DNA from 2 places in the Bradyrhizobium sp. USDA 336 genome. Region 2 is predicted to be linked to the other one. Evidence: riboswitches for the same ligand, from Rfam matches in the RefSeq annotation. Region 2 holds a riboswitch; the other holds the start of a gene.

Region 1 (14,559 bases), 160 kb from region 2:
ATCGACCCAGGCGTCGGGATCCTGCTCGGACCACAGCGGCGCCGGGTGCGACAGCGCAAGCTCGCGCGCGGCCGTCGCGGTCACCGCGCCGGCTTCGCTCACAAGCATCGCTTTCACACCGGACGTGCCGATGTCGATCCCGAGATACAAATCGTCCTCCCTTTCGCCTGCCGCGGGAGCGCGATCTTGCGTCGCTTTTCCCCGCCGGCGGTCCCGTTTCCAAGTTCACCTGCCGCTAGGGCAGATTGTCCCGCATCACAATGTCGATCCGGATCTTCTCCTGTTCACTCAAGATCGGCTCGCCGCGGGCGAGCGCGAGCAGCACGCGGACGGCCGCGCGCGCTTCATGTCCGGGGTTCTGCGAGATCGCGGCATCCATCACGCCCTGCAGTAGCAAGCGGCGCGTCAACGCGGTAACGTCGTGCCCGACGAACACCACCTGCTTGTCACGCCCGGCCGCGCCCGAGGCCTTGTCGTTCAACGCCTTGCCGTTCAGCGCTTTGGCGACGCCCTGCGTGCCGGCGCCGACGTTGTAGAGACCGACGATGTCGGGATGCTTGCCAAGCAGCCGCGCCAGCAGCTGCTCCGAACGATCGTCCTCGTCGCGCCCTTCCAGCACCGGCAGCACGCTGAGATCGGGGAATTCCGTCGCCATTACCTGGTTGAAGCCGAAGATGCGCTCGGCATGGTCGCGCAGGCCCTGCGAGCCCGCGATGATCGCGACCTTGCCGGACCTCTGGCCGACCAGGCGTCCGACCAGCGCGCCGGCGGTGCGGCCCGCGGCGATGTTGTCGATGCCGACATAATGGTGGCGGCGCGACGACGGCACGTCCGAGACCAGCGTCACGACCTTGGTGCCGGCATCGACGAGGTCGTTGATGGCGGCGCGGACGCTCGGATGGTCCAGCGCCACCACGGCGACGCCGTCGTAGTCGCCCGACAACGCCTCAAGCGAGGCCGCGAGCGCGGCAGGCTCGAATACGTCGCTTGCGATCATCTCGACATTGAGGCGGCGGGCCGACAGCCAGGCCGCCATCTCGCCGAGATAGGCCTCGATCTGCTGCATGAACGGGTTCGGACCCGACGGCATCACGAAGGCGAAACGGCGGGCGCGGCCGCGCGCGAGCTCGGCGGCGGCCACGTGCGGCTGGAACGAATTGCGCGCGATGGCATCCTTGACGCGTCGGACCGTATCCGGGCGGACCCCCGGCCGGTTGTGCAGCACGCGATCGACCGTGGCGAGGCTGACACCGGCCTCGCGGGCGATGTCCTTCAGCGTCAGCGCAGTCGGTGCGAGGGTCTCGGCCATGGCTGAAGGCTAGCAGAGGTATTTTGAGGTACGCAACTCATTTTGTGAGGGGATCGGTCTTTTTGACGCCCTGCTCTAGGAACAGCTCCTCCGGCGGACCGTTGCCGGGACGTGCGTAACGACATCACCCATGATTCCGGCGAGGGGCTGAGCCCGACGCTCGAGCGCAACATCCAGGCGTTGGTCGCGCGGCGGCGCCGCGAGCAGCAGGCGGCAAGCGGCCAGGACAAGGTCGCGGACGCGATCACGGCCTTCACCGGCAGCATGATCTTCGTCTACCTGCACCTCGCCTTGTTTGGGTTCTGGATCATCGCCAACCTACATTGGATTCCGGGAATTCCAGCGTGGGACGAGAGCTTCGTCGTGCTGGCGATGATCGCCTCGGTGGAGGCGATCTTCCTCTCCACCTTCGTGCTGATCTCGCAGAACCGCATGACCGCGGCGGCCGACAAGCGCGCCGATCTCGATCTCCAGATCAGCCTGCTCGCCGAGCACGAGCTGACCAAGGTGGCCCGCCTGCTCACTCAGGTCGCCGAGCGGCTCGACGTCAAGCCGGACGCGGAGCGCGACCTGCAGGAAGCGGCCCGGGACATCGCCCCCGAGCGCGTGCTCGACAAGATCGAGGAGACGCGCTCCTAAAGCGCGATGCGATCAGGGTGAAGCGTCATCGCGCTTTAGGTTGTTGTTTGAGCATGATCTTTTCGGAAAACCGCTTCACACTTTTCCGAATCATGCTGTAGCTATCGGCGGCCTGGCGCCGACAGCTCCAGCGTCAGGAACAGGCTGTTGGGATCCTCGACATAACCCTCGAACGGGCGGCAGGCGACGAAGCCGTGCGCCAGATAGAGTGCGTGCGCCGGCTTGAAATAGTCCCACGAGCCGGTCTCGAGGCTGAGCCGCGTCATGCCGCGCCCACGGGCCTCCGTGATGATGTGACGCAGCATCTGGCCGCCATAGCCGCGCCGCCGCGCGGTCTGCAGCGTGTGCATCGACTTGACCTCGCCGTGGCCAGTCGAAAGCGTCTTCAACGCGCCGGTGGCGACCAGCGTCTCGCCGTCCCAGCCAGTCCAGAACGCGACGTCAGGTGCACGCAGGCCCGCGAGATCGAGCGCATGGTCGCTGCCCGGCGCCGTCTGCGCCCGTGCGGCCGCAACGTGATGATCGAGCAGCGCGACGACGCGCGGATCATAGGTGTCGCCGGTACGGATCTGCATCGTGTTCGTCTCCACGCTCTGGCCTTCACATCTTGCCGTAGGACGCGCCGCGCCTGACGATGATGACGTAGCGCGCGTCCTGCCTGGTTTCGTTCTCGAAGATCACGGCACGCATCACGTCGAAATCCAGACAATCGCCCTCGCGCAGCCGCACCGCCTTGGCATCGATATGCACGGCGATCGCGCCCTCCAGCATCAGCAGCTGCTGGGTGAAGGCGTTGCGCCCCCACGGGCTGTAGGAAACGCGCGCGCCGGCGGGAAGGTCGACCACGATGGTCTCGATGCCGCTGGCCGCATCCGGCGGCGAGGCGTGACGCCGGCGATAGCCGCTGTCGGGATCGCGCCAGAGCGGCTGGTCGGCAAGCCGCACCAGGCGCTCCGGCGGCTTCTCGGTGAGCGCGACGACATCGCTGAGCGTGACGTCGAGCGCGGCGCAGAGCTTGTTGAGCAGCGCCGCCGTCGCACTGCTCTGCGCCCGCTCCACCCGCCCGATCATGGCCCGGCTGACGCCGGAGCGCGCCGCGAGTTCGTTCAACGTTATCCCGGCCTGCGTCCGCAGCGTCTTCAGGCGCCGGCCAATGGCGCGATCGAGTTTTTGCTGGTCCATGGGTTTCATCCGAACATCGCCCGATACGATGACCGCTCCCGCCCGGGCGAGAGAAGCTTAGCGCGCGCGGAGGCACACGCGGGGAGCGGAAGTCCAATATATTAGAAACTTTGCGGGGGGTCGTGCGGCGGACTAGGATACGCCCCAACCACAAAAAAAATCGGAGGCGATGAATGGGTGGCCCGACGCAGCGGAGGATCAAAGCCAACGGCATCAGCCTCAATGTCGCCGAGCAGGGCGACGGGCCCATGGTGCTGCTCTGCCATGGCTTTCCGGAAGGCTGGTACTCCTGGCGGCATCAACTCGAGGCGTTGGCGGCGGCCGGCTACCACGCGGTCGCACCCGACATGCGCGGCTACGGAAAGAGCGACCGGCCCGAAGCGATCGATCAGTACACGATCCTTCATATGGTCGGCGATCTCGTCGGCGTGCTCGACGCGTTCGAGGCGAAGCACGCCGTCATCGTCGGACATGACTGGGGCGCGACAATCGCTTGGCACACGGCGCGCCTGCGGCCCGATCGCTTCCGGGCCGCCGCGATCCTCAGCGTACCGTATCGGCCGCGCAGTCCGGTGCGGCCGACGAGCGTCATGCCGCAGACGGCGGATGCGCAGTTCTATCAGCTGTACTTCCAGGAGCCAGGTATCGCCGAAGCTGAGTTCGAGCGGGATCCTCGCGCAACACTCGGCGCCATGCTCTTTGGCGGCTCCGGCGAAGGGGCGGCCGCGATCCGCGCCAATGCAGAGCATCAGGGGCGAACGGCCGCCGTCGGCATAGTCTCCCGCAAGGACGGCATGCTACCGAAGGTGCCGGTGCCGCTTCCGTCCTGGCTGAGTGCCGCCGAGCTCGACCACTACGCTACCGAGTTTGCGCGCAGCGGCTTTCGCGGGCCGCTCAATTACTACCGAAACATCGATCGCAATTGGGAGCTGATGGCAGCATTCGAGGGCATGCAGGTGGTGGTGCCCTCGCTCTTCATCGCCGGCGACCACGACATGGTCATCTCCTTTCCCGGTGCCGCCGAACATCTCGCCAACATGAAGCAATGGGTGCCGCAGCTGCGCGAAATCAAGATGCTGCCCGGCTGCGGACATTGGACGCAGCAGGAGCGGCCGGCGGAGGTGAACGCGGCGATCGTCCAGTTTCTGAAAAGCCTACCGAACTAAAGGCTGGAGCGGGCGAAGGGAATCGAACCCTCGTATGCAGCTTGGGAAGCTGCCGTTCTACCATTGAACTACGCCCGCGGATGCGCAAGCCCGCGCCCCTCCTGATTAGCCGAGACGGCGCCTGCCGCCAAGCGGTTTGGCGCGACTGGCGGGGCAGTTGTTAACGTCCTGATAAGATTCCAGGTGCGCCGGATTGTGGCGGTGTTATGATCGCTTTTCCGGGGAGAAACGTGCACTGAGTGGGGCGTGTGCATGGTGGGGCGGGCTTACGCGATATTCGACACGGCCATAGGCCGTTGCGGCATCATCTGGAGCGGCACCGGCGTGGTCGCCGTGCAATTGCCGGAGGCGCGGGAGATCGACACCCGCCGCCGGATTTTCCAGGTCCATCCCGAGGCGCGGGAGCAGCGCCCGTCCGAGAACGCCGAGCTGGCGATCGAGGGCATCACGGGCCTGCTGCAAGGTCACGATCCCGACTTCTCCGAGGTCAGCCTGGACGCCGGCGGGGTGCCCGGCTTCGACCGGCGCGTCTACGAGTACGCCTGCAGCATTCCGCGCGGGGAGACACGCACGTATCACGAGGTCGCCCGGGCGCTGGGCGCCTCCGGCGCGTCCTATTCCGTGGCGCAGGCGATTGCGAAAAATCCCTTCATGCTGATCGTGCCCTGCCACCGGGTGCTGGAGGCTGGCAATTACACCGACCGGCTCTCGCCCTATGGAGGCGTGATCTCCAAGCGGCGGCTGCTGGCGCTCGAAGGCGCCCACCCCATCGCCAGCAAGACGCTGTTCGAGGTGCTGCTGCCGGTTGCTCCGCCGCGGGCGCCTACCTAAATACGCGGGATGCACGCCACCACGTTGCTGACGACGCCCTCGATCACGGCATCCGAGTTTCGCTGCGATGCGGGCCCGGACGACACGCCGTTTGCGGAATGCCGCACCGGCCATTCCATCGCCTATGTCCGCTCCGGCAGCTTCGGCTGCCATTGCCGCGCCGGCTTCTTCGAGCTGGTGGCGGGCTCGATGCTGATCGGCGCCCCCGGCGAGGAATACACCTGCACGCATGAGCACGTCTCCGGCGACGTCTGCCTCGGCTTCTTCCTCAGCGAGGATCTGGTCGACGCCCTCGGCGGGCGGCGCGAGGTCTGGCAGATCGGCGCGACGCCGCCGCTGCCCGAGTTGATGGTGCTGGGCGAGCTGGCTCAGACGGCAGCAGATGGCAACAGCGATCTCGGTCTCGACGAGATCGGCCAAATCCTGGCCGGCCGTTTTGTCGACGCCGTCTCGGGCAAAGCGCGCAAGCCGGCCACCCCCACCGCACGCGACCGCCGCCGCGCGGTGGAGGCGGCGCTGTGGATCGACGACAATTCGCATGCCGAGCTCGACCTCGAGCAGGCTGCCAAGCAGGCGGGATTGAGCCCGTTTCATTTCCTGCGGCTGTTCTCGGCCGTGCTCGGCGTCACCCCGCATCAATATCTCGTGCGCTCGCGGCTGCGCCACGCGGCACGGCTGCTCGCTGACGACGACATCCCCGTCACCGACATCGCCTATGACGTCGGCTTCGGCGATCTCTCCAATTTCGTCCGCACCTTCCATCGCGCCGCCGGCGTGTCGCCGACCAAGTTCCGGCAGGCGTCGAAGGGGGAGCGCAAGATTCTCCAAGAGCAGCTTGCCCTCAACTGACTAGGGTCGTCTCCGGCGCGTGTCCTTCGCGGCACGCTTCTTCGCAATGGAGACGAACATGTACGACCACATCGGATTGCGCGTTGCCGACCTCAACGCCGCCACGCGCTTCTACAGCGCGGTGCTGGCGCCGCTCGGCTTTGTCCTGTGCTCGAGCGGCGACGGCTATGCCGGCTTCGGGCCGAAGGGCGAGCCGGCGCTGTGGCTGCACCTGAACAAGGGCCGCAAGGCCGACGGCGTCCACATCGCCTTCCGCGCCGGGGATCATGACGCGGTCAAGGCGTTTCACAGCGAAGGCCTCAAGTGCGGCGGTCGCGACAATGGCGGCGCCGGCCCGCGGAAGGATTACAGCCCGACCTATTACGCGGCGTTCCTGATCGACCCTGATGGCAACAATGTCGAGGCGGTTTGTGTGTGAGCGCTAGCCACTCGCTCCGTCATTGCGAGGAGCTCTTGCGACGAAGCAATCCAGACTGCTTCCGCGGATACAGTTCTGGATTGCTTCGCTGCGCTCGCAATGACGGCATCTGTGGCACCACTTATCGCAATCAAGGATACCTTCATGGCCTCCATCCACAACGACATCTCCCTCCCCGCCCCCGCGCGCGACGTCTGGGGCGCAGTGCGTGATTTCGGCGCGCTACATCAGCGGCTGGTGCCGGGCTTCGTCACGGCGTGCACGCTCGATGGCGATGCGCGCATTGTCACCTTCGCCAACGGCTCGGTCGCGCGCGAAGTGCTGGTCGACTGCGACGATGCGCGGCGGCGCCTCGTCTATGCCATCAGCAACGAGCGGCTGAGGCATTACAGCGCCTCGGTGCAGGTCATTGTCGAGGGCGAGACGAGCTGCCGCCTCGTCTGGATCATCGACATGCTGCCGAACGAGCTCGCGCCTTACGTCCAGGGGCAAACCAAGGAGGCGGTGGCCGCCATGCACAAGGCGTTTCCGCCCGCGGCAGCCTGATCGTTCACTGTGAGTTTTCTCACAGAGCTCCGTCCTCGCCGGCCCTAACCATGCCCGCGTGCGTCCGGTTGGCTCTGCTCTCCCGGCGGCGCCACGCACGCGAGGAGCATGCCATGAGAGGTGCGGACAAGGTGATCTGCCAGGCAGCTGCAATGCTGCTGCTGTTTTCAATCTCGAGCGTGCCGGCAAAAGCGCAATTCCTCGGCGGCGGCGGTGCCGGCGGCGAGGACATGATGACCCCGATGGCGCCGATGCTGGAGATGATGAAGGCGAAGATGGGCAAGCGCCGCTTCGCCATGCTGATGCGGACCATGGGCCCGATGATGAGCCGCATGATGGAGAACGGCGGCGGCGGGCTCGGCGGCTTGATGGGCGGCGGCGGCAATTTCGGCGGCGGATTCAGTGCACCGATCTACGGCGGCTACGCGCCGATGGGCGGCGGCATCATGCCGGTCGGGATCGGCAGCATGGGCGGCGGCGACATCATGGGCATGCTCGGCGGCAGCGACATGATGGCGATGATCCCGCAATTGATGCGGCTCGCCAATACCGGCGGCGGCCATCGCCGACACAAGCGTCGCTAGTCGGCAGCCGAAAGCGCCGGCTTGATCGCAGGCTTCGTCTCGCGCGGTCCCCAGCGTGTCAGCACGACGCTGGAGCACGACAAGAGGCCGAGCACGACCATCGAGCTCGCGGCGAGCCAGAAGAAGCTCTGCGCGCTGGCGCCGTGCCTCGACAGCCACCAGCCGATTCCGGCGATGTAGATCAGCCGCGCGGTCTGCGCCAGCACCGGGCCGATCACCTTGGCCGCGCCTTGCGAGGAAAAATACATCGTCGTCGCAAGACCGAAGAAGGCGTAGAACGGCCCGACCGTCGAGAGATATTGATGGCTCGCCGCGCGCACCGCCACGCTGTCGGTGAACATGTTGACCCAGAGATCGGGGAAGATCGCAACGAGGCACGCCGGCGCACCGACCGCCACGAAAGCGGCAACGCTGGCGGTCCAGGCGATGCGCCGGGCCCGCGCGATGCGGCCGGCGCCGATCGCCATGCCGACCATCGGCACGCAGGCGATGCCGAACGAGAATGCGATCGAGGTCAGCAGGAATTCGAGCCGCGCGCCGACGCCGTAGCCGGCGAGGATCGCAGTGCCGAACTGCGCCAGCATGTGGGTGAAGATCGAGATCGTCAGCACCGATTGCAGCGGCGAGAAGCAGGCGATGGCGCCGACCTTGAGGATGTCGAAGAACATCGCCCATTGGATGCGCAGGCCGCGCAGCTTCAGTGTGATCCGCGCGCGGCCGGAGAACAGGTACCAGCTCATGATGCCGATGTTCATGGTGTAGGCGATCAGCGCGCCGGCGGCGACGCCGCGCATGCCGAACTGCGGCACCGGCCCGAGCCCGAGGCCGAGCGTGCCGCCGAGCACGATCTGCCAGGCCGCGGAGTTGAGGATCAGGAACGACGGCAGCTTCATGTTGCCGGTGCCGCGCAAGATGCCCGCCATGGTGTTAAGCAGCCAGGGCAGCACGGCGCCGCCGAAGAACACCTGCGTGTAGGCGATCGCATGCGCAAGCACATCGCCGCGGCCGCCGAGCATTTCGAGCAGCCTCGGCCCGAAGATCAGCATGCCCAGCATGAAGACGAGGCCGAAGCTGATGCCGATCAGCATCGCGTGCACGGCCAGGATGCCGGCGCGCTCGCGGTCCCCGGCGCCGAGCGCACGCGCGATGGCCGAGGCCACCGCGCCGCCCATGGCGCCGCCGGACATCGTCATCGTCAGAATGATCGTCGGAAACACCAGCGCCATCGCCGCCAGCGCCTCGACGCCGAGCCGGCCGACATAGGAGGTCTCGGCGATGACGACGCAGATGCCGGCCGACAGGCCGATCACGTTCGGCCAAGCGAGCGAGAGCAGCGTGCGCAGGATCGGCCCGTCGGTCAGCGCGCTTCTGATCGGCGGCGGAGGCGGCGGCAGCGGGCGCTCTTGCTCATCGACCGGGATTTCGGCGATGTCGGACATGTCCTCTCCCGGGCGCAAGCGCCATTTGCAGCGCAGCAATCACTTGGTGTGCCAATGGATTCGTTCGCGCGAATGGCGCAGCTGAAGCGTGTTAGCACGGCGCGCGGTGCTTCCGCCTGCGCCTGATGCAGGCGTGCCCTGCGGCAGCGCATTTCAAGCGGTGGAATTACTCGATCGTCCACACCAGCGGCGGACGGCCGCCTACCGCGGTGCGCATCTGCACGCCGATATGCCGGCCGCAGCCTGCGGCGAGACCCTCGAACAATCCCTCCAGCACCTTCGCGCAGGCGCGGTGGTAGTCGGCGATGTCGTCCATCAGCTTCCAGCTCTGCTGCCGGATCTCGAACGTGCCTTCCGATTGCGTCATCTCGGCCGCATCATCCTGCGCAGCGAGCATCGCGTTCAGGAACAATGCGAATTCTCGCGCGCCGCCGCGGGTCGTCGCCAGCGCCGCGGCGACCTCGTCGAAATATTGCATGCCGATCAGCTTGCCGGTGAGGTGCAGCAGATAGCCGGCATCCTCCGGGCCGAACAGCTGCACCATCACGGGCGCGGCGGTGCGGACATATTCCATCGCGTAATTGCGATAGGCCTTTTCCAGCCGCGGTTTTGGCCAGCTCGCGACCGGCAATGCGGGCGCCGTCTTCGCATCGAACAAAGGTGCTTCGAGGTGGCGCGCGAACACGAGGCGCTGGTCAAGCTCGAGCGGATGGTCGTAGAGATGATAATAGCCTTCGAGCCCGTCCTGACCGTCGACGCTCTGCTTGGTGCAGACGAAACCGAGCCTGAGATCGCCGAGAGCCGCGCCATTGTTGGCGTGCCAGCCGCGCAGCATGGCGCGGGAGACCTCGCCGGGGATGCCGCAGATCGCGGTGCCCTTCCAGATCCAGCGCGGCGGCGGATAGCGGATCCAGGCTTTGGTGTCGCTCTCATACATGTATTCGACGTGCACGCCGCCGATCCAGTTGGAGAGATAGTGGTATTGCGCAGCCGCGACCGCCGGCGGCAGATGGTCGATCCCGAGCTTTTTGAGCCCCGGCAGGAAGCGTTCCTGCTGCTGGCGACGGAACACGCGGAAGACGAATTCTGCCGCATCCGCCGTGCCGCGGCGCGTGACGATTGTGAGGATCAGCCCGGTGAAACAGGCGTGATAGAGATCGGCGATCGCACGCCAGCGCTTCCATTGCGCTTCCTGCGCGAGGTCTGGTGCGGTGGTCATGTTCGCTCCCGGCTTGTTGTTTTGCGGGAGTGTGTCATCGCGGATCGGGTGACGCAACCAGACGCGATCTCGGTGTCATCGCCCGCCTTGTGCGCCATTGCGCACTGGGACGGGCGATCGAGTACTCCGAGATGGTCATGCTTGAATCGAGAGGCCGCGGCGTACTGGATTCCCCGCCTCCGCGGGGAATGACAGCGGTGGGTGAGGTTAGCACTACACCCTGAAATGCTTGCTGAGCTTCAGGCCTTGCGCCTGGTAGTTGGAACCGATGCGCTGGCCGTACATGGCGTCGGGGCGGGCCAGCATCTTTTCGTAGACGAGGCGGCCGACGATCTGGCCGTGCTCGAGGATGAACGGCACCTCGCGCGAGCGCACCTCCAGCACGGCGCGCGATCCCAGCCCGCCTGCGCCGGCATAGCCGAAGCCGGGATCGAAGAAGCCGGCATAGTGCACGCGGAACTCGCCGACCAGGGGGTCGAACGGCACCATTTCCGCGGCGTAGTCGGGCGGCACCTGCACCGCTTCCTTGGAGGCGAGGATGTAGAACTCGCCGGGGTCGAGGATCAGGCTGCCATCGGGGCGCGCCGAAATCGGCTCCCAGAAATCCTCCACCGCGTAGCCCGCGCGGCGGTCGACATCGACGACGCCGGTGTGGCGCTTGGCGCGATAGCCGACGAAGCCGCTCGCCTTCTCGCCGGAGAGATCGACCGAGACGGCAACGCCGCCGGAAAGATCCGCATCGTCGATGTCGACGAGACGTTCGCTGGCGTGCAGCGCATCGAGCTCGTCGGCATTGAGGATGGCATCGCCGGTGCGGAAGCGCACCTGGCTGAGACGCGAGCCCTCGCGCACCAGCACCGGAAACGTCTTCGGGCTGATCTCGGCATAGAGCGGGCCGTGATAGCCGGCGCCGATCATGTCGAAGCGACGGGTGCCGTCGGCGATCACGCGGGTGAAGACGTCGAGCCGGCCGGTCGAGCTCTTCGGATTGGCGGCAGCGACGATCTCGGGCGGCAGCGCGAGGCTCTCGAGCAGCGGCACGATGTAGACGCAGTTGGTCTCGAGCACCGCGCCGTCGGCGAGGCTAAACTCGTGCAGCTTCAGCTCGTCGATGCGCTCGGCCACGGTGGCACCGGGCCCGGGGAGGAAGCTGGCGCGGACCCGATAGGCGATGTCGCCAAGGCGCAGATCGAGGCTCGCCGGCTGGATCTGGCTCTCGACGAAGTCGTAGGCGGGCAGGATGAGACCTTCTTCCGCCATCGCCGCGATCGTGCGGTCGGGCAGGATACCATTGGCGTCGGCGGCGACCGTGAACGTCAACCGGGGGTCCTCATCAGGGGTCGAATGCATCCGGCCATGCCGGAAATACAAGTCTTTTACGGCTATCCGATGGACGCCTTGACGGAAAGGGCATTGCGGAATATGAGCATCACTTATCCCGTGGTGATTTGAGCCGGCCGGCTTGCAGCCACGTTAAATAAGTCGCTAAACAGGCCGGGGACCTCTGTGATCCCGGCCCGTGGAGATATCCAGGCCGGTTTTTTTGTGACCGTTTTGCCTCGACGGTCATGTCGGAGAGGGTCCTATGTCGAAGTCGTCTGCTGCCTACCGCCCCGAAACCCGCCTGGTCCATTCCGGCACCCTGCGCTCGCAATATGGGGAGACCTCGGAGGCGCTGTTCCTGACGCAAGGCTATGTCTACGCCAGCGCGGAGGAGTGCGAGGCGCGCTTCAAGGGCGAGGATCCCGGCTTCATCTATTCGCGCTATTCCAACCCGACGATTGCAATGTTCGAGCGCCGCATGATCGAGCTCGAGGGCGCCGAGGCCGCGCGCTCGGCGGCAACCGGCATGGCGGCGGTGACGACCGCGATCCTGGCGCCGCTCAAGGCCGGCGATCACGTGGTCGCCTCCCGTGCGCTGTTCGGCTCCTGCCTCTACGTCATCCAGGACCTGTTGCCGCGCTACGGCATTGAGGCCACGCTGGTCGACGGGCTCGATCTCGACCAGTGGCAACGGGCGCTGAGGCCCAACACCAAGACGTTCTTCCTGGAGAGCCCCACCAACCCGACGCTGGACGTGCTCGACATTCCCTCGATTGCCGAGATCGCGCACAAGGGCGGCGCGCGGCTCGTCGTCGACAACGTGTTTGCAACCCCGATCTGGCAGAGCCCGCTCGCGCTCGGCGCCGACGTCGTCGTCTACTCCGCAACCAAGCACATCGACGGCCAGGGCCGCTGTCTCGGCGGCATCATCCTGTCCTCCGAAGCCTTCATCGCCGAGCACATCCACAATTTCATGCGCCAGACCGGCCCGTCGATCTCGCCGTTCAATGCCTGGGTCCTGCTCAAGGGACTGGAGACGCTGGGCGTGCGCGTGCGCGCGCAGACCGACACGGCCGCGCGCGTCGCCGAGGTGCTGGCGAGCCATCCCAAGATCTCGCGACTGGTCTATCCCGGCCGCGCCGATCATCCGCAGGCGGCGCTGGTGAAGAAGCAGATGCGCGGCGGCTCGACGCTGGTCGGCTTCGAGGTGAAGGGCGGCAAGGCGGCGGCGTTCCGTGTGCTCAACGAATTGAAGCTCGCCAAGATCTCCAACAATCTCGGCGACGCCAAGAGCCTCGTCACGCATCCGGCGACCACGACGCATCAGCGCCTCAAGCCGGAAGACCGCGCCGCGCTCGGCATCAGCGAGGGCTTCATCCGCTTCTCGGCGGGGCTGGAGCACGCGGATGACCTGATCGAGGATCTCACCGCGGCGCTGGAGAAGGCGTGAGGGCGAATGGCGAATAGTGAGTGGCAAATGGACCCAGCCCTATTCGCTACTCGCCATTCCCTACTCGCCTCTACATCGGCCGGTACGTTCTCACATCGGCGGGCACGCTCACACCGAGCTTGATCTGGCCGACGGAGCGGATGATGTCGTCCCCGAGCAGCTGGGCGAAGCAGGCATAGCCCCAATCGTTCATGTGCAGGCCGTCGGCGATGACGAAGCTCTCGACCGGGATCGACTGGTTCTCGTGCCAGTCGCGCATCACCTCGAAGCGGGGGAAGATACCGACCTTGCGGAGCTCGGCGACGTTGCCGAGCAGCTTGATCATCTTGCCGGCGCTCTCCTTGCGCTGGTTGACGGCCGGCGAATATTGCGGATCGACCAGCACGATGTCGGTGCCGCCGGCGGCCTGAATGCGGTTGATGCCGTCCTCCACCAGCTTGACGGTCTCGCCGGGATCGAGATTGCGCAGCACGGCGTTGGTGCCGACCTGCCAGATCACGAGATCCGGATGCCTGTCGATCACCTGCGTCTGCAGACGCTTCATCATCTCGGGGGCGTCCTCGCCGCCGACGCCCGCATTGATGACGCTGATGTCGGCGGTCGGATAGTGCCGGCGCAGCTGCGCGGCGAGACGATTGGGGTAATTGAACTCCGGCGAGCTCGCGCCGAACCCTTGAGTCGACGACGAGCCGAACGCGACGATGACGACGGGCTGGCCGGCGGCCAGCTTGCTCGCGACATGCGGCAGCGAGCCCATCGCCTTGGAGCCGCCCTTCGGCGGCAGGCAGGGCACCCGGCTGAAGATGTCGGCGGCGGACTTCGCGACCTCCTTCACCTTGTCGATGGCGCGCGAGGTGACGCCGCGCTGCTCGGGCGACCTCGCGGCGACGGTGGTCTGGGACGGCGCTGCGGGCGCGGGATCAGGCGACTGGGCGGGTGCGGGGGTCGCCGGCTGTGCAGCCGGCGTCTGCGCATGCGAGGCGGGGCGTCAGCAACAACAGCACTGCTGTTGCAGGCACGGCCAACCATGACGTCAGGCAAAAAGGGCGGAGAGAACTCATTAACGCTAGACCTCAATTTTGCTGCTGGGCCGGCTCCAGATGAGCAGCGTCAATCACGAACTGTGCCAACGCCCGGCCGAGGCAATCATGGACCTGTTTCGCCAGCTCAGGCCCGCGGGACGGGTTGAACAGGTCGAACTGGCCCTGTTCATTCCACTGCCGCATGATCGCGAAACGATCGAACAGCGGGATGTCGTGCTCCTGTGCCACGACGCGCATATTATCGAGAAAAGGCTGCGCCGAGATCATGGTCTCGGTGCGCGGGCTATATTGCAAATTCATCAAGACGACGTCCGCCCCTGCCTTTTGCAGCGCAACAACCCCGTCGGTCACCGCGCTACGAAATTCGTCGGGATCGATGGATCGGATAGCATCCACGGTCCCGGTCTGCCAGATGACCAAAGTAGGCGTTTTTGCTTCCATCAGCTTAACGAAGGTGGACGCGGTCTCCTCTGCCGTTTTCTTGCTCTGTATTTCTACGGAGACGTGCACCGGCTCGGAGGGCGGCAGCTTCTCCTTGAGGATCGCCTCCATGCGCGCCGG
Region 2 (14,559 bases):
CCGCTCTACACGGGCAGGCCGCCGGTGATCCTGTCGGCCGCCAACAAGGAAGCGGCGGCGCTGCCCGCCAGCGGCCCGCTCGCCGTTCCCGCAGGCTCGACCCTTATCGTGCGCTCCTCCGGCGGCAACCTGGATGTCGCCGTCTCCGGCGGCCTCAAGGAGGTCGCTCCGGCTGAAGCCAGTCCCAAGGGGACCAACGAAAAGCATTTCGCGATTTCCGGTGACGGCACCGCGCATGTCCGGGCGCCTTCCGGCCAGCCACAATGGGCCTTCGCCGCCACGCCGGATCGTCCGCCGACGATCGCGCTCGCCAAGGATCCGGAGCGCCAGGCGCGCGGCGCGCTCCAGCTCTCCTACAAGATCGAGGACGATTACGGCGTCACCGGCGCCGAGGCGAAATTCGCCCCGCGGCCAACCGACGCCAAAGATGGTGCCAAGGATGGCCTCAAGGATGGTCCGAAGGCCGCCGCCGGCGATGGCGACAGCAGGACGGCGCCGCGGCCGCTGTTCCAGCCGCCGAAATTCCCGCTCGCGCTGCCGAATGCGCGCACCCGCAACGGCGTCGGGCAATCCGTGAAGGATCTCAGCGAGGATCCCTATGCTGGCGCCGAGGTCACGCTGACACTCACGGCCAAGGACGAGGCCGGCAACGAGGCCGCAAGCGAGCCGTTCAACATGCGCCTGCCCGAGCGGCTCTTCACCAAGCCGCTGGCCCGTGCATTGATCGAGCAGCGCCGCATCCTCGCGCTCGACGCCAACAAGAATTCGGACGTCTATGCCGCGCTCGATGGGCTGATGATAGCGCCCGAGATGTTCACGCCGGAGCCGGGACAATATCTCGGCCTGCACAGCGTGGCCCGGCAGCTCGAAGCGGCGCGTACCGACGATGCCTTGCGCGAGGTCGTGGCGAGCCTGTGGGCGCTTGCGGTGACGATCGAGGACGGCAAAATCTCCGACGTCGAGAAGGCGTTGCGTGCGGCCCAGGAGGCGCTGAAGCAGGCGCTGGAGCGCGGCGCGAGCGACGAAGAGATCAAGAAGCTCACGCAGGATCTGCGTCAGGCGCTGAACGATTTCATGCGCCAGCTCGCCGAGCAGTTCCGCAACAACAATGACCCGCAGCAGCTGGCGCGGCCGCTCGATCCGAACACCAAGGTCCTGCGTCAGCAGGATCTGCAGAACATGATCGACCGGATGGAGCGCCTGTCGCGCTCCGGCGACAAGGATGCGGCCAAGCAGTTGCTCGACCAGCTCCAGCAGATGCTGGAAGGCCTGCAGATGGCGCAGCCGGGGCAGTCCGGCGAGAGCGACATGGAGCAGGCGCTCAATGAGCTCGGCGACATGATCCGCAAGCAGCAGCAATTGCGCGACAAGACGTTCAAGCAGGGCCAGGATTCCCGGCGCGATCGCTCGCGCGGCAAGCAGCAGCAGGGCGATCAGTCCATGTCGGAGCTGCAGCAGGATCAGCAGGGATTGCGCGACCGCCTGAAGAAGCTGCAGGACGAGCTTGCCAAGCGCGGCCTCACCCAGAAGGGGCAGAAGGGTCAGCAGGCACAGAAGGGCCAGAAGGGTCAGCAAGGCGAGCAGGGCCAGCCCGGCCAGAACGGCGATCAGGACGGCGACCAGGGCGATGACGGCAGTCTGGACGCAGCCGACGGTGCCATGGGCGATGCCGGATCAAAGCTCGGCGAGGGCAATGCCGACGGCGCCGTGGACTCGCAGGGCAAGGCACTCGACGCCATGCGCAAGGGTGCGCAGAAGATGGCCGAGGCGATGCAGCAGGGCGATGGCGACGGCCAGGGCGACGGCCCCGGCCAGCGTGCTGGCCGGCAGCAGAGCGGCGGCAACCAGACCGATCCGCTCGGCCGTCCGCTTCATGGGCGCGAATATGGCGACGATTATACGGTCAAGATCCCCGGCGAGATCGACACGCAGCGTGTCCGCCGCATTCTCGAAGAGCTCCGCCGCCGTCTCGGCGATCCTTCGCGGCCGCAGATCGAGCTCGATTATCTCGAGCGGCTGCTGAAGGAGTTTTAGCGGCACACTCGGTGTCATCGCCCGGCTTGGCCGGACGATCCAGTACTCCGAGCCAGTTGTGATTCAATCGAGAAGCCGCGGCGTCCTGGATGCCCCGATCAAACCGGGGCATGACAGCGGAATGTGGGGCAGTCGCCGACGCTAGGTCTTCTTCGCCGCCAGCGCATCGGCGACCGCCGTGCGGATATCCGCGACCGAGAACGGCTTGGTCACGACGTCATGCACCAGCGCGTTCAGGTTCGAGGCGCGCTCGCGCTGGTCGGCAAAGCCGGTCATCAGCAAGATCGTCAGGTCGGGGAAATCGCGCGCGGCGGAGAGCGCCAGGGCGATGCCGTCCATCACCGGCATCTGGATGTCGGTGAGCAACAGATCGAAGGCGCCATCCTCGCGGGTCAGGATCTCCAGCGCCTCGGCACCGTCCTGGGCGGTGACGGTCTCGTGGCCGTCCATGGCGATGGCGCGCGCCACCAGCGTGCGCATCGAATCCTCGTCGTCGGCGATCAAGATCTTCGGCATGAGACGAACCTTGGTATCAACCTCCCCTGGGGGGCGATTATATGCTGCCGCCGGCAATGTCGCGCCGGTTGAAGAAACGAACGTCGATGTTGCGGCCCTCCGGCGGCGGCGAGGCCAGGCGCGAGCGGAAGAAGGCGCGCTCACCGGGCCGCAGCACGGTCTGCTCCAGCACCGCATTCCAGGCATAGATCTCCGCGCCCTGGGCGTCGCGCACGGCAAAACGCAGTCGCGGAATGTCGAGCGGCTTCTTACCCTCGCCGACGATCACACCCTCGATCACCAACACCTGCTTACCGTCCACAGTCTCGCTGGAGAGCTTGACGTCCTTGAAGGCGAGACCCCGCAAGTTCACCTCGAGTCCGACCATCTTGTAGAACGCTGCCGTCTGCGGCAGCAGCCGCACCACGTCGCCGCGCCAGAGCACCAGTGCCAGCACCAGCGCGCCCATCGCGGCGCAGGCGGTGGGCAGGCCAAGATAGGGTTTGCGCGGAGCTGTGGTGGCGACCGGGCGGCTCACCCGCGCGCCGCGGCGAGGGAATAGGCTGCGGAACCAGGACTGGTGCTGCGCGCCGACGGCCTCCTCTTCGGCCTGCCGGGCCGCTGCCGACCATTCGTCCTCGGTCTCGCGGGCCTGCTCGTCCGGCCAGTCGCTGGCGATCGATGGGCTATCGACGACGGGCGCATCAGTGGCGCCGTCGTCCTTGGCATAGGAGTTCCATTGCTCGGCGAGGTCGGACTGGTCGTCGGCTCGGCTGGCCGCGGCCATGGCCGGAACGGACGCCTCCTCGATGGCATCCTCGGCGTGGGCGATCCAGGTCTCCTTGCAGCGGGAGCAGCGGACCGCCCGCCCGTTCGCCCCAAGGCTCGCGAGCTTGATGGCGTAGGATGTCATACAATGGGGGCAGACGATATGCATGGACGAGCCTTGATGCATGAACGAAGGTCTTGAACGGAGGTCTTGGACGGGTCTTGACGATGCCACGGTCGCGGAGACCGGGCGCCCCTTATGCTACTGGGCGACCGTTAACGAACCGGAAACCATAACGGCGGCAAAACCCGTTGATCGCGTATGGCGGAGCGCCGCAATGCGGCCCGCGCCCCCTCTCGAACGGAGCTGAGCTTGGTTCGGTTCGAAAATGTCGGATTGCGTTACGGTCTGGGGCCGGAGATTTTGCGCGACCTCACCTTCCAGATTCCCGCGCATTCCTTCCAGTTTCTCACCGGGCCGTCAGGTGCCGGCAAGACGTCCCTGCTGCGCCTGTTGTTCCTGTCGCATCGACCGACGCGGGGCCTCGTTAACCTGTTCGGCCACGACATCTCGCAACTCGGCAAGGACGAGATAGCAGACCTGCGCAAGCGCATCGGCATCGTGCTCCAGGATTTCCGCCTGCTCGATCACATGACGACCTATGAGAACGTCGCGCTGCCGTTCCGCGTTATGGGCCGCAGCGAATCGAGCTACCGCAAGGAGGTGATCGACCTGCTGCGCTGGGTCGGCCTCGGCGATCGCATGGACGCGCTGCCGCCGATTCTGTCGGGCGGCGAGAAGCAGCGTGCCGCGATCGCGCGCGCCGTGATCTCGCGGCCGCAGCTGCTGCTCGCGGACGAGCCGACCGGCAGCGTCGATCCGACGCTCGGCCGCCGCCTGCTGCGACTCTTCATCGAGCTCAACAAATCAGGCACCGCCGTCATCATCGCCACCCACGACATCGGGCTGATGGACCAGTACGAAGCACGGCGGCTGGTGCTGCACCAGGGACGGCTGCACGTCTATGAGTAGGCTGGACGAGCGCGGCGTGCTGGTCGACCTCGGGCAGGAGCGTCCGCAGCTTCCGGCCAAGGCGCGCAACATGTCGCCGATCGTGCCGCGCGCCTCGATCCACGGCAGAGCGCTCCTTGCGGTGGTCGCCATCATGACCTTCCTCGCCTCGATGGCCACGGGCACGGTGCTGCTGGTGAGTGCCTCCGCGGCCGAATGGCAGTCGGACGTCGCGAGCGAAATCACCATCCAGGTTCGCCCGCAGGCCGGCCGCGATCTCGAGCGCGACACCGCAGCCGTGGCGGAAGCGATGCGCACGCAAGCCGGCATCGTCGAGGTCAAGCCGTTCACCAGGGACGAGAGCGGCAAGCTGCTCGAGCCCTGGCTCGGCACCGGCCTGTCGATGGACGATCTGCCGGTGCCGCGCATGATCATCGCGCGCGTGCAGCCGGGCACGCCGCTCGATCTCGGCGCCTTGCGCGCGCGCGTGGCGCAGGTCGCCCCTAGCGCCAGCGTCGACGATCACCGCGCCTGGATCGAGCGCATGCGCCTGATGACGAACGCCACCGTGCTGGCCGGCCTCGGCATCCTCGCGCTCGTCATCGTCGCAACCATCATCTCGGTGTCGTTCGCGACGCGCGGCGCAATGGCGGCGAACCGTCCGATCGTCGAAGTCCTGCATTTCGTCGGCGCCGGCGACCGCTACATCGCCAATCACTTCCTGCGTCATTTCCTCAGGCTGGGCCTGGAGGGCGGCGTGATCGGCGGCGGCGCCGCCATGCTGATGTTCGGCTTCTCCGAGTCCATCGCAGGCTGGTTTTCCGGCACCCCCGTCGGCGACCAGTTCGCCGCGCTGCTCGGCACCTTCTCGCTGCGCCCCTCCGGCTACATCGTGCTCGCGGTTCAGGCCGTCCTGATCGGCGCCATTACCGCAGTCGCCTCGCGCCAAACGCTGTTCGCGACGCTGAACGACGTCGACTAGGGTTGAGAAACCGGACTCCACTTCGCCTCAAAACATCCTAAAATCGCTCAGGTAAGGGATCACCGACATCGCATGAGCTCGCCGACCGACGATCGATCGCCGAAACTGCCGCGCGGCTGGCTGCGCGCGGCAATCGTGTCGACGATCGCGCTCGCCTTCGTCGGCGCGGCAGCGGGCTTCATTGCGTTCCTGGCGCAATTGCGCGGGGCTGAGAAGGTACCCGATCGCAAGGCGGACGGCATCGTGGTGCTGACCGGCGGCTCCTCGCGGGTATCGGACGCGATGGAGCTGCTGGCTGCCGGCTACGGCAGGCGGCTCCTGATTTCCGGCGTGCATCCGACCTCGACGGCGAACGACATCTCCCGCACCTTGCCGGAGAATCAGTCCTTCATGACCTGCTGCGTCGACCTCGACCGCACCGCGCTCACGACCCGCGGCAACGCAGCGGAGGCGCGGCGCTGGGCCGAGGGACGCCGATTTACGTCTCTGATCGTGGTCACCTCGAACTATCACATGCCGCGCGCGCTGGTGGAATTCTCGCATGCGATGCCGCGGACGACGCTGATCCCGTTCGCGGTGGTCGGCGAAAAATGGCGCGAGGAGCCGTGGTGGATCTCGGGCTCGACGCTGCGGCTGCTCCTGTCCGAATACGTCAAGTACGTTGCGGCCGAGCTCAGGGTGCGACTGGAGGATTTCGGGATTGACCTTTGGCCCGAGATGTCGGAGCAGCCTGCAGGTCAGCAACCGAAGCGGCCCGCCACCGCGCAGGCCAATTGATCGGACCATCGATGTTCCTGATTTTCCTGCGATCGCTCGTGTTCAACGTGCTGTTCTACGCCGTGCTGGTCTGTCTGGCGATCGTTGCGCTGCCGACCTTTGCATTGCCGCCGCGCGCCATGCTGACGGTGGCGCAATGGTGGGCCAAGGCCACGCTGGTCCTGATGCGCGTGGTCTGCAACATCAAGGTGGAATTCCGCGGGGTGGAGAAGATCCCGACAGGACCGCTGCTGATCGTGGCCAAGCATCAGTCGTTCTGGGAGACCTTCGTGCTGCCGGGCTTCTTCAACCGGCCAATCTTCATCCTCAAGCGCCAGCTCATGCAGATCCCGGTGTTCGGCCAGTTCCTGGTCAAGACCGGGATGATCGCGATCGACCGCAATGCCGGCGTGAAGGCGCTGCTCGACATGACGCGGCGCGCGCGCGAGGCGGTGCGCAGTGGAAAGCAGCTCGTGATCTTTCCGGAAGGCACGCGCCGCGCGCCAGGCGCGCCGCCCGACTACAAGACCGGCTTCGCGCAGATCTATTCCTCCTGCGGCGTGCTGTGCCTGCCGGTGGCGCTCAATTCCGGCCTGTTCTGGCCGCGCCGCACCTTCATGCGCTATCCGGGCACGCTGGTGGTGGAGTTTCTCGAACCGCTGCCACCGGGACTACCGAAGGACGAATTTCTCGCGCGCGTGCAAACGGCGATCGAGGACGCGACCGCCCGCCTCGTCGAAGCGGGGCGAAAAGAGCAGGAGCAATTGATCGGCTCGGCGCCGAGCTACGCGCCGACGGGTTAGCGGCTTTCGCGATCTTCGTCCCGATCCGCCGCGTGCAGCGAATGCGCATCACCATGCAGCATCAAGGCAAGCTGATGCAGCTGCCTGTCGCGAAAGCCTTCGGCCTCGATCGCCTTCACCGTCGCGGTGACGTAGTCGCGGTTGGCGCCGGACTGGCCGTGGCCCTGCACCACGTGGCGGTGCTGTTCGGCAAGCGAGAGGCGGCCGGCATATTGCACATGGCCGCGGTCGACGACGTAGGCGAGCGCGGCGACGCGCTGGCGCGCGTCGTTCTCCAGCCACACCGAGCGCATCACCTCGCGATAGACCGAGGTGACCTGCTCGCGTGCGCGCAAATATGCGACCACTTCGGCACGGTTCTTCTCGGCGACGCGGAAGGCGATGCCGCGGCAGGCGCCGCCGCGGTCGAGTCCGAGCACCAGGCCCGGCTTCTCCGGCGTGCCGCGATGCACGAAGGAATAGACGCAGAGCGCGCGATGCTCGCCGACCAGCCGCGCCGGGACGCGCTCCTCGAAATCGAAGCCCGGCCGCCACATCAGCGAGCCGTAGCCGAACACCCAGAGGTCGTCCTTGGCTGTGGTGACGGAGGGGAGGGTGATTTCGGACATTTCGGGGACGGCTACCAGAACCCTGCGCCCAAGCGAAGCGATTTCTGCGCCTTTCGTCGCAGGCCCGCCCCGCTTACATTTGCCTGAATCTGGCGTCAAAGGGTCGCCGCATGTCCAATATGACCGTTGCCACTGGCCGCCGCTCCCGCTGGGGCCTTTTCATCGCCCCCGTTCTCGTCCTGGTCCTCGCCGTCGGCTGGACCTGCTTCTGGTTCTATGCGGCTTGGCAGGCCGAAATCGTCGCCGACGCCTGGCGGGCGCAGGAGGCCAAGGCCGGCCGCATCTATGATTGTGCCAAGCGCTCGATCGCCGGCTTCCCGTTCCGCTTCGAGGTCCAGTGCTCCGGCGCCAGCGTCGCCTTGGTCTCGCAGAACGCGAGCAAGACGCCGTTCACGGCCAAGCTCGACAACATCCTGGTCGTGGCCCAAGTCTACGACCCCAAGCGCATCATCGCCGAATTCGCAGCGCCCGCCACGCTGATCGACGGAATTACGCAAAACACCTTCTCCGTGAATTGGAGCAAGGGCCGCGCCAGTGTGGCGGGTCTGCCGGCTGTGCCGGACCGCGCTTCCATCGTGTTCGACGATCCCACCCTCAACCGTCTCGACGGCAGCGTGCAGGTGCCGCTGGCGCGTGCCAAGCAGATCGAACTGCACGGGCGCCTTGCCGACGGATCATCGCCGGATCGTCCCGTGATCGAGACCGTGCTGCATGTCGCGCAGGGCAGCATTCAGGGCGTGCATCCGCTGCTTGCCGAGCCGTTCGAGGCGGACACCCGCGCCAAGATCACCGGCCTTTCCGACCTCACGCCCAAACCGTGGCCGCAGCGCTTCCGCGAGATCCAGGCCGCCGGCGGTCACATCGAGATCGTGCAGTCGCGCATTCAGCAGGGCGAGATGATCGCGGTCGCGGCCGGCACGCTCGGCCTGTCGCCCAACGGCCGGCTCGACGGCGAGTTGCAGATGACGGTGACCGGCCTCGAGCGCGTGATCCCGGCGCTCGGCATCGAGAAGATGCTGGAGGAGGGCGTGCCGCAGGCAACGCTCGATCGCCTCGCGCCCGGCGTGAAGTCGCAGGACCTCAACAATCTGTTCGGCGCGCTAGACCGCGCCGTGCCGGGCCTCGGCAAGGTCATCAAGCAGAACGCCAATGCGGGCGTTGCCGCCGGCATCAATTCGATCGGTACCGAGAGCACGCTGGAAGGCAAGAAAGCGCGGAGCTTCCCGCTGAAATTCGTCGACGGTGCCGTGCTGCTCGGCCCGGTCAAGGTCGGCCAGATCCCGCCGCTATACTAGTTGGCTCCCGTAGCCCGGATGGAGCGTAGCGCAATCCGGGGTTCTTGATCACAGCTGGCACTGTCCCGGATTACGCTTGCGCTCCATCCGGGCTACGCAGCATTGTCCGGGCTACAGGCTCACGGCTTCTTCAGCGCCGCATGCGGCCGGCCGAAATCGGGCGCAGCGGAATCCTGGCCGATCTCGACGATGCCACGGCGGATGGCGCGGGTGCGGGTGAAGTGGTCGAACAGCGCCTCCCCGTCGCCGCGGCGGATCGCGCGGGTGAGCTTTGCGAGATCCTCGGTGAAGGTGCCGAGCATCTCCAGCACGGCCTCCTTGTTGGCGAGAAAGACGTCGCGCCACATCGTCGGGTCGGAGGCCGCGATGCGGGTGAAATCGCGAAAACCGCCGGCGGAGAATTTGATCACCTCGGATTCCGTCACCTGCGCCAATTCGTCGGCGGTGCCGACGATGGTGTAGGCGATCAGATGCGGCAGGTGGCTGGTGATGGCGAGCACGAGGTCGTGATGATCCGGCGTCATCACCTCGACCTTGGCGCCCATCGCCGCCCAGAACGCGCGCAGGTGATCGGTGGCCGCTACGTCGGTGCCATCAGGCGGGGTCAGGATGCACCAGCGGTTGATGAAGAGCTCGGCAAAGCCGGAATCCGGGCCGGAATGCTCGGTGCCCGCCACCGGATGCGCCGGCACGAAATGAATGCCGCTCGGCAGATGCGGCGCCATGTCCCTGACCACCGCGCCCTTGACCGAGCCGACGTCGGAGACGATCGCACCCGGCTTGAGATGCGGCGCGATCTCCTGCGCCACGGGTCCGCAGGCGCCGACGGGAATGCAGAGGATGACGAGATCGGCGTCCTTCACCGCTTCGGCATTAGTCGCCACGACCTGGTCGACGATCCCGAGCTCGGCAACGCGGGCACGCGTCTTCTCCGAGCGCGCAGTGGTGACGATTTCACCGGCAAGCCCCTGGAGCTTCGCAGCGCGGGCGATCGAGCCGCCGATCAGGCCGAAGCCGATCAGCGCGACGCGCTGGAAGTGCGCCTGCGCGCTCATTTGCCCGCCATGAAGTCGCGCAAGCCCTCGACCACGAGGCGGTTGGCCTCCTCGGTGCCGATGGTCATGCGCAGCGCATGCGGCAGGCCGTAATTCTTCAAGCCGCGCAGCACGAGCCCCCGCTTGGTCAGGAAGGCGTCGGCGTCATCGGCGGTCCTGCCCTTGTCGGTCGGGAAATGGATCAGCACGAAATTGGCGACGCTCGGCGACACCTTCAGCCCGAGCTTGCCGATCTCCTCGGTGAGCCAGTTGCGCCAGGTCTCGGTGAACTGCTTCGACATCGCCTGATGCGCGGTATCCTCGATCGCGGCGACCGCGGCATACATCGCCGGCGTCGACACGTTGAAGGGACCGCGGATGCGATTGACCGCGTCGATGACGTGCTCGGGCCCGAACATCCAGCCGATGCGCAGCGCGGCAAGGCCGTGGATCTTGGAGAAGGTGTGCGTCACCACCGTGTTCTCGGTGGTGGCGACGAGCTCGATCCCCATCTCATAGTCGTTGCGCGAGACATAGTCGCAATAGGCGGCGTCCAGCACCAACAGCACCTGCGAGGGCAGGCCGGCGCGCAGCCGCTTGACCTCATCGAACGGCAGATAGGTGCCGGTCGGGTTGTTGGGGTTGGCGAGCCAGACCAGCTTCGTCTTCGGCGTCACGGCCTTCAGGATGGCGTCGACGTCGGCGGTCAGGTTGGTCTCCTGCGCGATGACGTTCCTGGCGCCGACCGCCATGGTCGCGATCGGGTAGACCAGGAAGCCGTGCGTGGTCGAGATCGCCTCGTCGCCCTGGCTGAGATAGGTGTGCGCGAGCAGGTTGAGGATCTCGTCCGAGCCGGCGCCGCAGATGATGCGGTTGGGATCGAGCCCGAACGAGCGGCCGATCGCCTCGCGCAGCACGCGCGAGGTGCCTTCCGGATAGTCTTCCAGATGATCAGCCACGCGCTTGAAGGCCTCGATCGCCTTGGGCGAGGGGCCGAACGGCGTCTCGTTGGCCGAGAGCTTGAACACCTTGCGGCCCGGCTCCGGCACCGGGCTCTTGCCGGGCGTGTAGGGCGCAATATCGAGAATGCCGGGATTCGGCACGGGGCGGGACATCTTGGACTCCGGATAGGCTGGGCTGCTCGCGATTTTACGATTTCGGCCCGGTCGGGGGCACCGTATAGCGCGTTGCGTGGCTGCCGACGAGGGCCACAGAGCGCACCGAGGCCCCCGCCTCGATCAGGGCAGCCCTGACCTTGTCGATGCTGGTCGCGCCGGTGACCGAGACCAAGAGCGCCGCGCCGTCGAAGGCGGTGTCGGGCACCGCCACGATCTCGGCGAGCGGCGACAGCGCGCGGGCGACCTCGGCGTTCCATCCCGAGACGCTCACGCTGAAAGTCTCGACCTCCGTCACCAGGGCGCTGTCGGCGACGCGCGAGATCGCGAACACCGGCAAGGCGGCCGGATGGTCGGCGCGCTCGATGAAGGGCATCCGTGCGATGATCTTCGGTGCGCCGTCGGCTTCCAGCTCCAGCCACCATGGCGTGCGGCTCGAGGTCGCCGAGACCAGCGCCAGGTCGCCCTTGGATTTTGCCACCGCCTCGACCGCGGCCTGTGCGCTGAAATGCGCGACATAAGGCACCGTGAAGCCGAAGTGGAAGCGCGCGGAATCCCGCATTGCCGGTTCGCTCACCGAGACGTCGGCATGCACCGAGAACGGCGCCTGCACATAGGTGAACGTCGAGATGATGACGCGCCAGATGCTCTCGACCGTGTCGAGCGGCAGGATGCCGCGATGACGCTGCACGATCTCGCGCATCATCGAAGCTTCGCGCGCGGGCCGGAACGCCGAGCCGACCTCCTGGGTCTGCTTCACCTGGATCAAGCGATCGATGATCTCGCCGCGCTGCATGAGGAGGCGATGCATGCTCTCATCGATCGCGTCGATCTCCTTGCGTAATTCCTGCAGCGATGCTGGCGCGGGCGGACGTTGGGACATGTCTGGTCGTCGATCGTTCCGATGGGGGATGTCCTGATTAGGCAGTCGTGGTGGCGAAAGCAAAGAGAAATGACGTGCTTTGCGGGCGTTGCGGCAGAGGCGATTTGGGCCGGATCCGGGCCGCGACTTGACGAAAACCGCCCAAGACGGTAGCTTTTGCCCGTTCCGTGGTCATTTGAGCCGGCCGGCTTGCAGCCACGTTAAAAAACTCGCTAAACAGGCCGGGGACGCTTCCGATCCCGGCCGAACCTTTCGTTCAGGCCGGGTTTTTCATGGCCTGATGTCAGCGGCGCGGTCGAGCAGCCAGTCGCAAACGAGGTCGATGTCCGAGATGGGTAGCGTCAAGTCGATACCGAGTCCTGCGATCAGCGCCGATGAGCGATCGCACGAGGTGGATCATCCAAGCTCGCTGGTTGCGCATTTCGGCACTGAGCAGCCGCTGCGGCTCGATTGCGGCGTCGATCTCTCCCCGTTCCAGATCGCCTACCAGACCTATGGCGAGCTCAACGCCGATCGCTCCAACGCCGTGCTGATCTGTCATGCGCTGACCGGCGACCAGCATGTCGCCAACGTCCATCCGGTCACCGGCAAGCCCGGCTGGTGGGAGACGCTGGTCGGCCCCGGCCGCCCCATCGATCCCAAGCACTACTTCATCATCTGCTCCAACGTGATCGGCGGCTGCATGGGTTCGACCGGGCCGGCGTCGATCAATCCCGCCACCGGCAAGGTCTGGGGCCTCGACTTCCCCGTCATCACCATTCCGGACATGGTGCGCGCGCAGGCGATGCTGATCGACCGGCTCCGGCATCGACTCGCTGTTTGCCGTCGTCGGCGGCTCGATGGGCGGCATGCAGGTGCTGCAATGGACCGCGGCCTATCCGCAGCGCGTGTACTCCGCGCTGGCGATTGCCTGCGCGACGCGGCACTCGGCGCAGAACATCGCCTTCCACGAGCTCGGCCGACAAGCCGTGATGGCCGACCCCGACTGGCACGGTGGCGGCTATGCCGATCGCGGCATCCATCCGCATCGCGGGCTCGCGGTGGCGCGGATGGCGGCGCACATCACCTATCTCTCGGATGCGGCGCTGCACCGCAAATTCGGCCGGCGCATGCAGGACCGCGAGCTGCCGACCTTCTCGTTCGACGCCGATTTCCAGGTCGAAAGCTACCTGCGTTACCAGGGCTCGTCCTTTGTCGAGCGCTTCGACGCCAATTCCTATCTGTATCTGACGCGGGCGATGGACTATTTCGACATCGCCGCCGATCACGGCGGCGTGCTGGCCAAGGCCTTCGCCGACATCAAAACCCGCTTCTGCGTGGTCTCCTTCACCAGCGACTGGCTGTTTCCGACCTCGGAATCGCGCGCACTGGTGCACGCGCTGAATGCCTCGAGCGCCCGGGTGTCGTTCGCCGAGATCGAGACCGATCGCGGCCACGACGCATTCCTGCTCGACGTGCCCGAATTCTTCGACATCTCCCGGGCCTTCCTGCAATCGGCAGGCAAGGCCCGCGGGCTCAACCTCGAGGACCGATAGCGATGTCCGTGCAGGAAGTGTTGCCGCTGGACGGCGTTGCGGCCAGGCCGTCCGGTGATTATCGCGCCGATCATCTGCTGGTCGCCGAGATGGTCAAGCCGGGCTCGAAGGTGCTCGACGTCGGCTGCGGCGACGGCGATCTGCTGCAGCTGCTGGAGACCCGCGGCATCGACGGCCGCGGCATCGAATTGTCGCGCGAGGGCGTCAACCGCTGCGTCGCCAAGGGGCTTGCGGTGGTGCAGGGCGATGCCGACACCGATCTCGTCAACTATCCCGACGATGCCTTCGACTACGTGATCCTGTCGCAGACGCTGCAGGCGACGCGGCAGCCGAAGGTCGTGCTGGAGAACCTGCTGCGCATCGGCCGCCGCGCCATCGTCTCGTTCCCGAATTTCGGGTTCTGGAAGATGCGGCTCCAGCTCCTGATCGGCGGCCACATGCCGCGCACGGAGAATCTGCCGGCAACCTGGTACGACACCGCCAACATCCATTTCTGCACCATCAAGGATTTCGTGCAGCTCTGCGACGAGATCAACGTCAAGATGGAGCGCTCGGTCGCGCTCGATCTCTACGGCCGCCCGGTGCCGCTGAACCTGCCCTGGTGGGTGTGGAACATGTTCGGCGAGCAGGCGGTGTTCTTGCTCAGCCGCGGCGGGGGGAAATAGCCCTCTCTCCGTCATTCGGGGGCGATGCGAAGCATCGAGCCCGGAATCCATCGTCCAACAGCGCCTGCAGCCGATGGATTCCGGGCCTGCGCCTTCGGCGCATCGCGGAATGACAGCTAGTGGGGAGCCAGCGACCGCGGGTCCCGCACCGGCCAACGTCCTGCTTCCACCAGCGTCACGAACCGCTCGACATTCTCATTGAACAGCGCGGGCTCCTCCAGGTTCAGCACGTGGCCGGACTTCGGAAACATCGCGAGCCCCGCCGCGGGCAGGTGCTTCTTCAGGAACAGGCTGGCGCCCACGCACGGCTCGTCCTCGTCGCCGCAGATGATCAGCGCGGGTGTTGCCACGCCTCTGATCGCGTCCGTCATCGTGTAGATCGAGGGACGGCCGCCCTGGAATCCGCGCATGGTGCGCGCCGATCCCTTGGCATCGTGCCGCGCCAGTGCGGCGTAGAAATCGGCATGCCCGCGTGGATCCTTCACCAGGAACGGAATCCGGCTCGGCGCCTCGCGCGTGACTTTTGCGACCTCGGCGGAGCCCAGCGTCTCGAACTGCTCGGCATTGGCGCGGC

Evidence for each region. A riboswitch is a leader RNA that binds a small molecule or an ion and turns the genes downstream of it on or off. The one in region 2 is predicted to bind S-adenosylmethionine.
Region 1: it holds a riboswitch for S-adenosylmethionine, as region 2 does, so the genes downstream of both, ABIA45_RS30285 (O-succinylhomoserine sulfhydrylase) here and ABIA45_RS31160 (homoserine O-acetyltransferase) in region 2, are expected to answer to the same signal.

What each region holds. Positions count from the first base shown of each region.
Region 1 is NZ_JBIYDC010000002.1:6,256,395-6,270,953, reverse strand. Features, by position in the region: gene xylB (xylulokinase) at 1-150, opposite strand, end outside; gene ABIA45_RS30355 (LacI family DNA-binding transcriptional regulator) at 236-1,309, opposite strand; gene ABIA45_RS30350 (DUF1003 domain-containing protein) at 1,421-1,948, shown strand; gene ABIA45_RS30345 (GNAT family N-acetyltransferase) at 2,050-2,523, opposite strand; gene ABIA45_RS30340 (helix-turn-helix domain-containing protein) at 2,549-3,130, opposite strand; gene ABIA45_RS30335 (alpha/beta fold hydrolase) at 3,304-4,296, shown strand; tRNA gene ABIA45_RS30330 (tRNA-Gly) at 4,301-4,374, opposite strand; gene ABIA45_RS30325 (methylated-DNA--[protein]-cysteine S-methyltransferase) at 4,549-5,127, shown strand; gene ABIA45_RS30320 (helix-turn-helix domain-containing protein) at 5,137-5,976, shown strand; gene ABIA45_RS30315 (VOC family protein) at 6,035-6,394, shown strand; gene ABIA45_RS30310 (SRPBCC family protein) at 6,539-6,940, shown strand; gene ABIA45_RS30305 (hypothetical protein) at 7,054-7,524, shown strand; gene ABIA45_RS30300 (MATE family efflux transporter) at 7,521-8,963, opposite strand; gene ABIA45_RS30295 (hypothetical protein) at 9,130-10,182, opposite strand; gene ABIA45_RS30290 (2'-deoxycytidine 5'-triphosphate deaminase) at 10,396-11,532, opposite strand; SAM riboswitch at 11,613-11,692, shown strand; gene ABIA45_RS30285 (O-succinylhomoserine sulfhydrylase) at 11,768-12,955, shown strand; partial or broken gene ABIA45_RS30280 (SGNH/GDSL hydrolase family protein) at 13,026-14,016, opposite strand; gene ABIA45_RS30275 (SGNH/GDSL hydrolase family protein) at 14,029-14,559, opposite strand, start outside.
Region 2 is NZ_JBIYDC010000002.1:6,419,930-6,434,488, forward strand. Features, by position in the region: gene ABIA45_RS31100 (TIGR02302 family protein) at 1-2,034, shown strand, start outside; gene ABIA45_RS31105 (response regulator) at 2,176-2,550, opposite strand; gene ABIA45_RS31110 (MJ0042-type zinc finger domain-containing protein) at 2,588-3,466, opposite strand; gene ftsE (cell division ATP-binding protein FtsE) at 3,671-4,330, shown strand; gene ABIA45_RS31120 (ABC transporter permease) at 4,323-5,291, shown strand; gene ABIA45_RS31125 (YdcF family protein) at 5,364-6,068, shown strand; gene ABIA45_RS31130 (1-acyl-sn-glycerol-3-phosphate acyltransferase) at 6,080-6,850, shown strand; gene ABIA45_RS31135 (gamma-glutamylcyclotransferase) at 6,847-7,458, opposite strand; gene ABIA45_RS31140 (DUF2125 domain-containing protein) at 7,569-8,753, shown strand; gene ABIA45_RS31145 (prephenate/arogenate dehydrogenase family protein) at 8,873-9,808, opposite strand; gene hisC (histidinol-phosphate transaminase) at 9,805-10,902, opposite strand; gene ABIA45_RS31155 (chorismate mutase) at 10,937-11,785, opposite strand; SAM riboswitch at 11,943-12,022, shown strand; partial or broken gene ABIA45_RS31160 (homoserine O-acetyltransferase) at 12,117-13,320, shown strand; gene metW (methionine biosynthesis protein MetW) at 13,323-13,985, shown strand; gene ABIA45_RS31170 (alpha/beta fold hydrolase) at 14,102-14,559, opposite strand, start outside.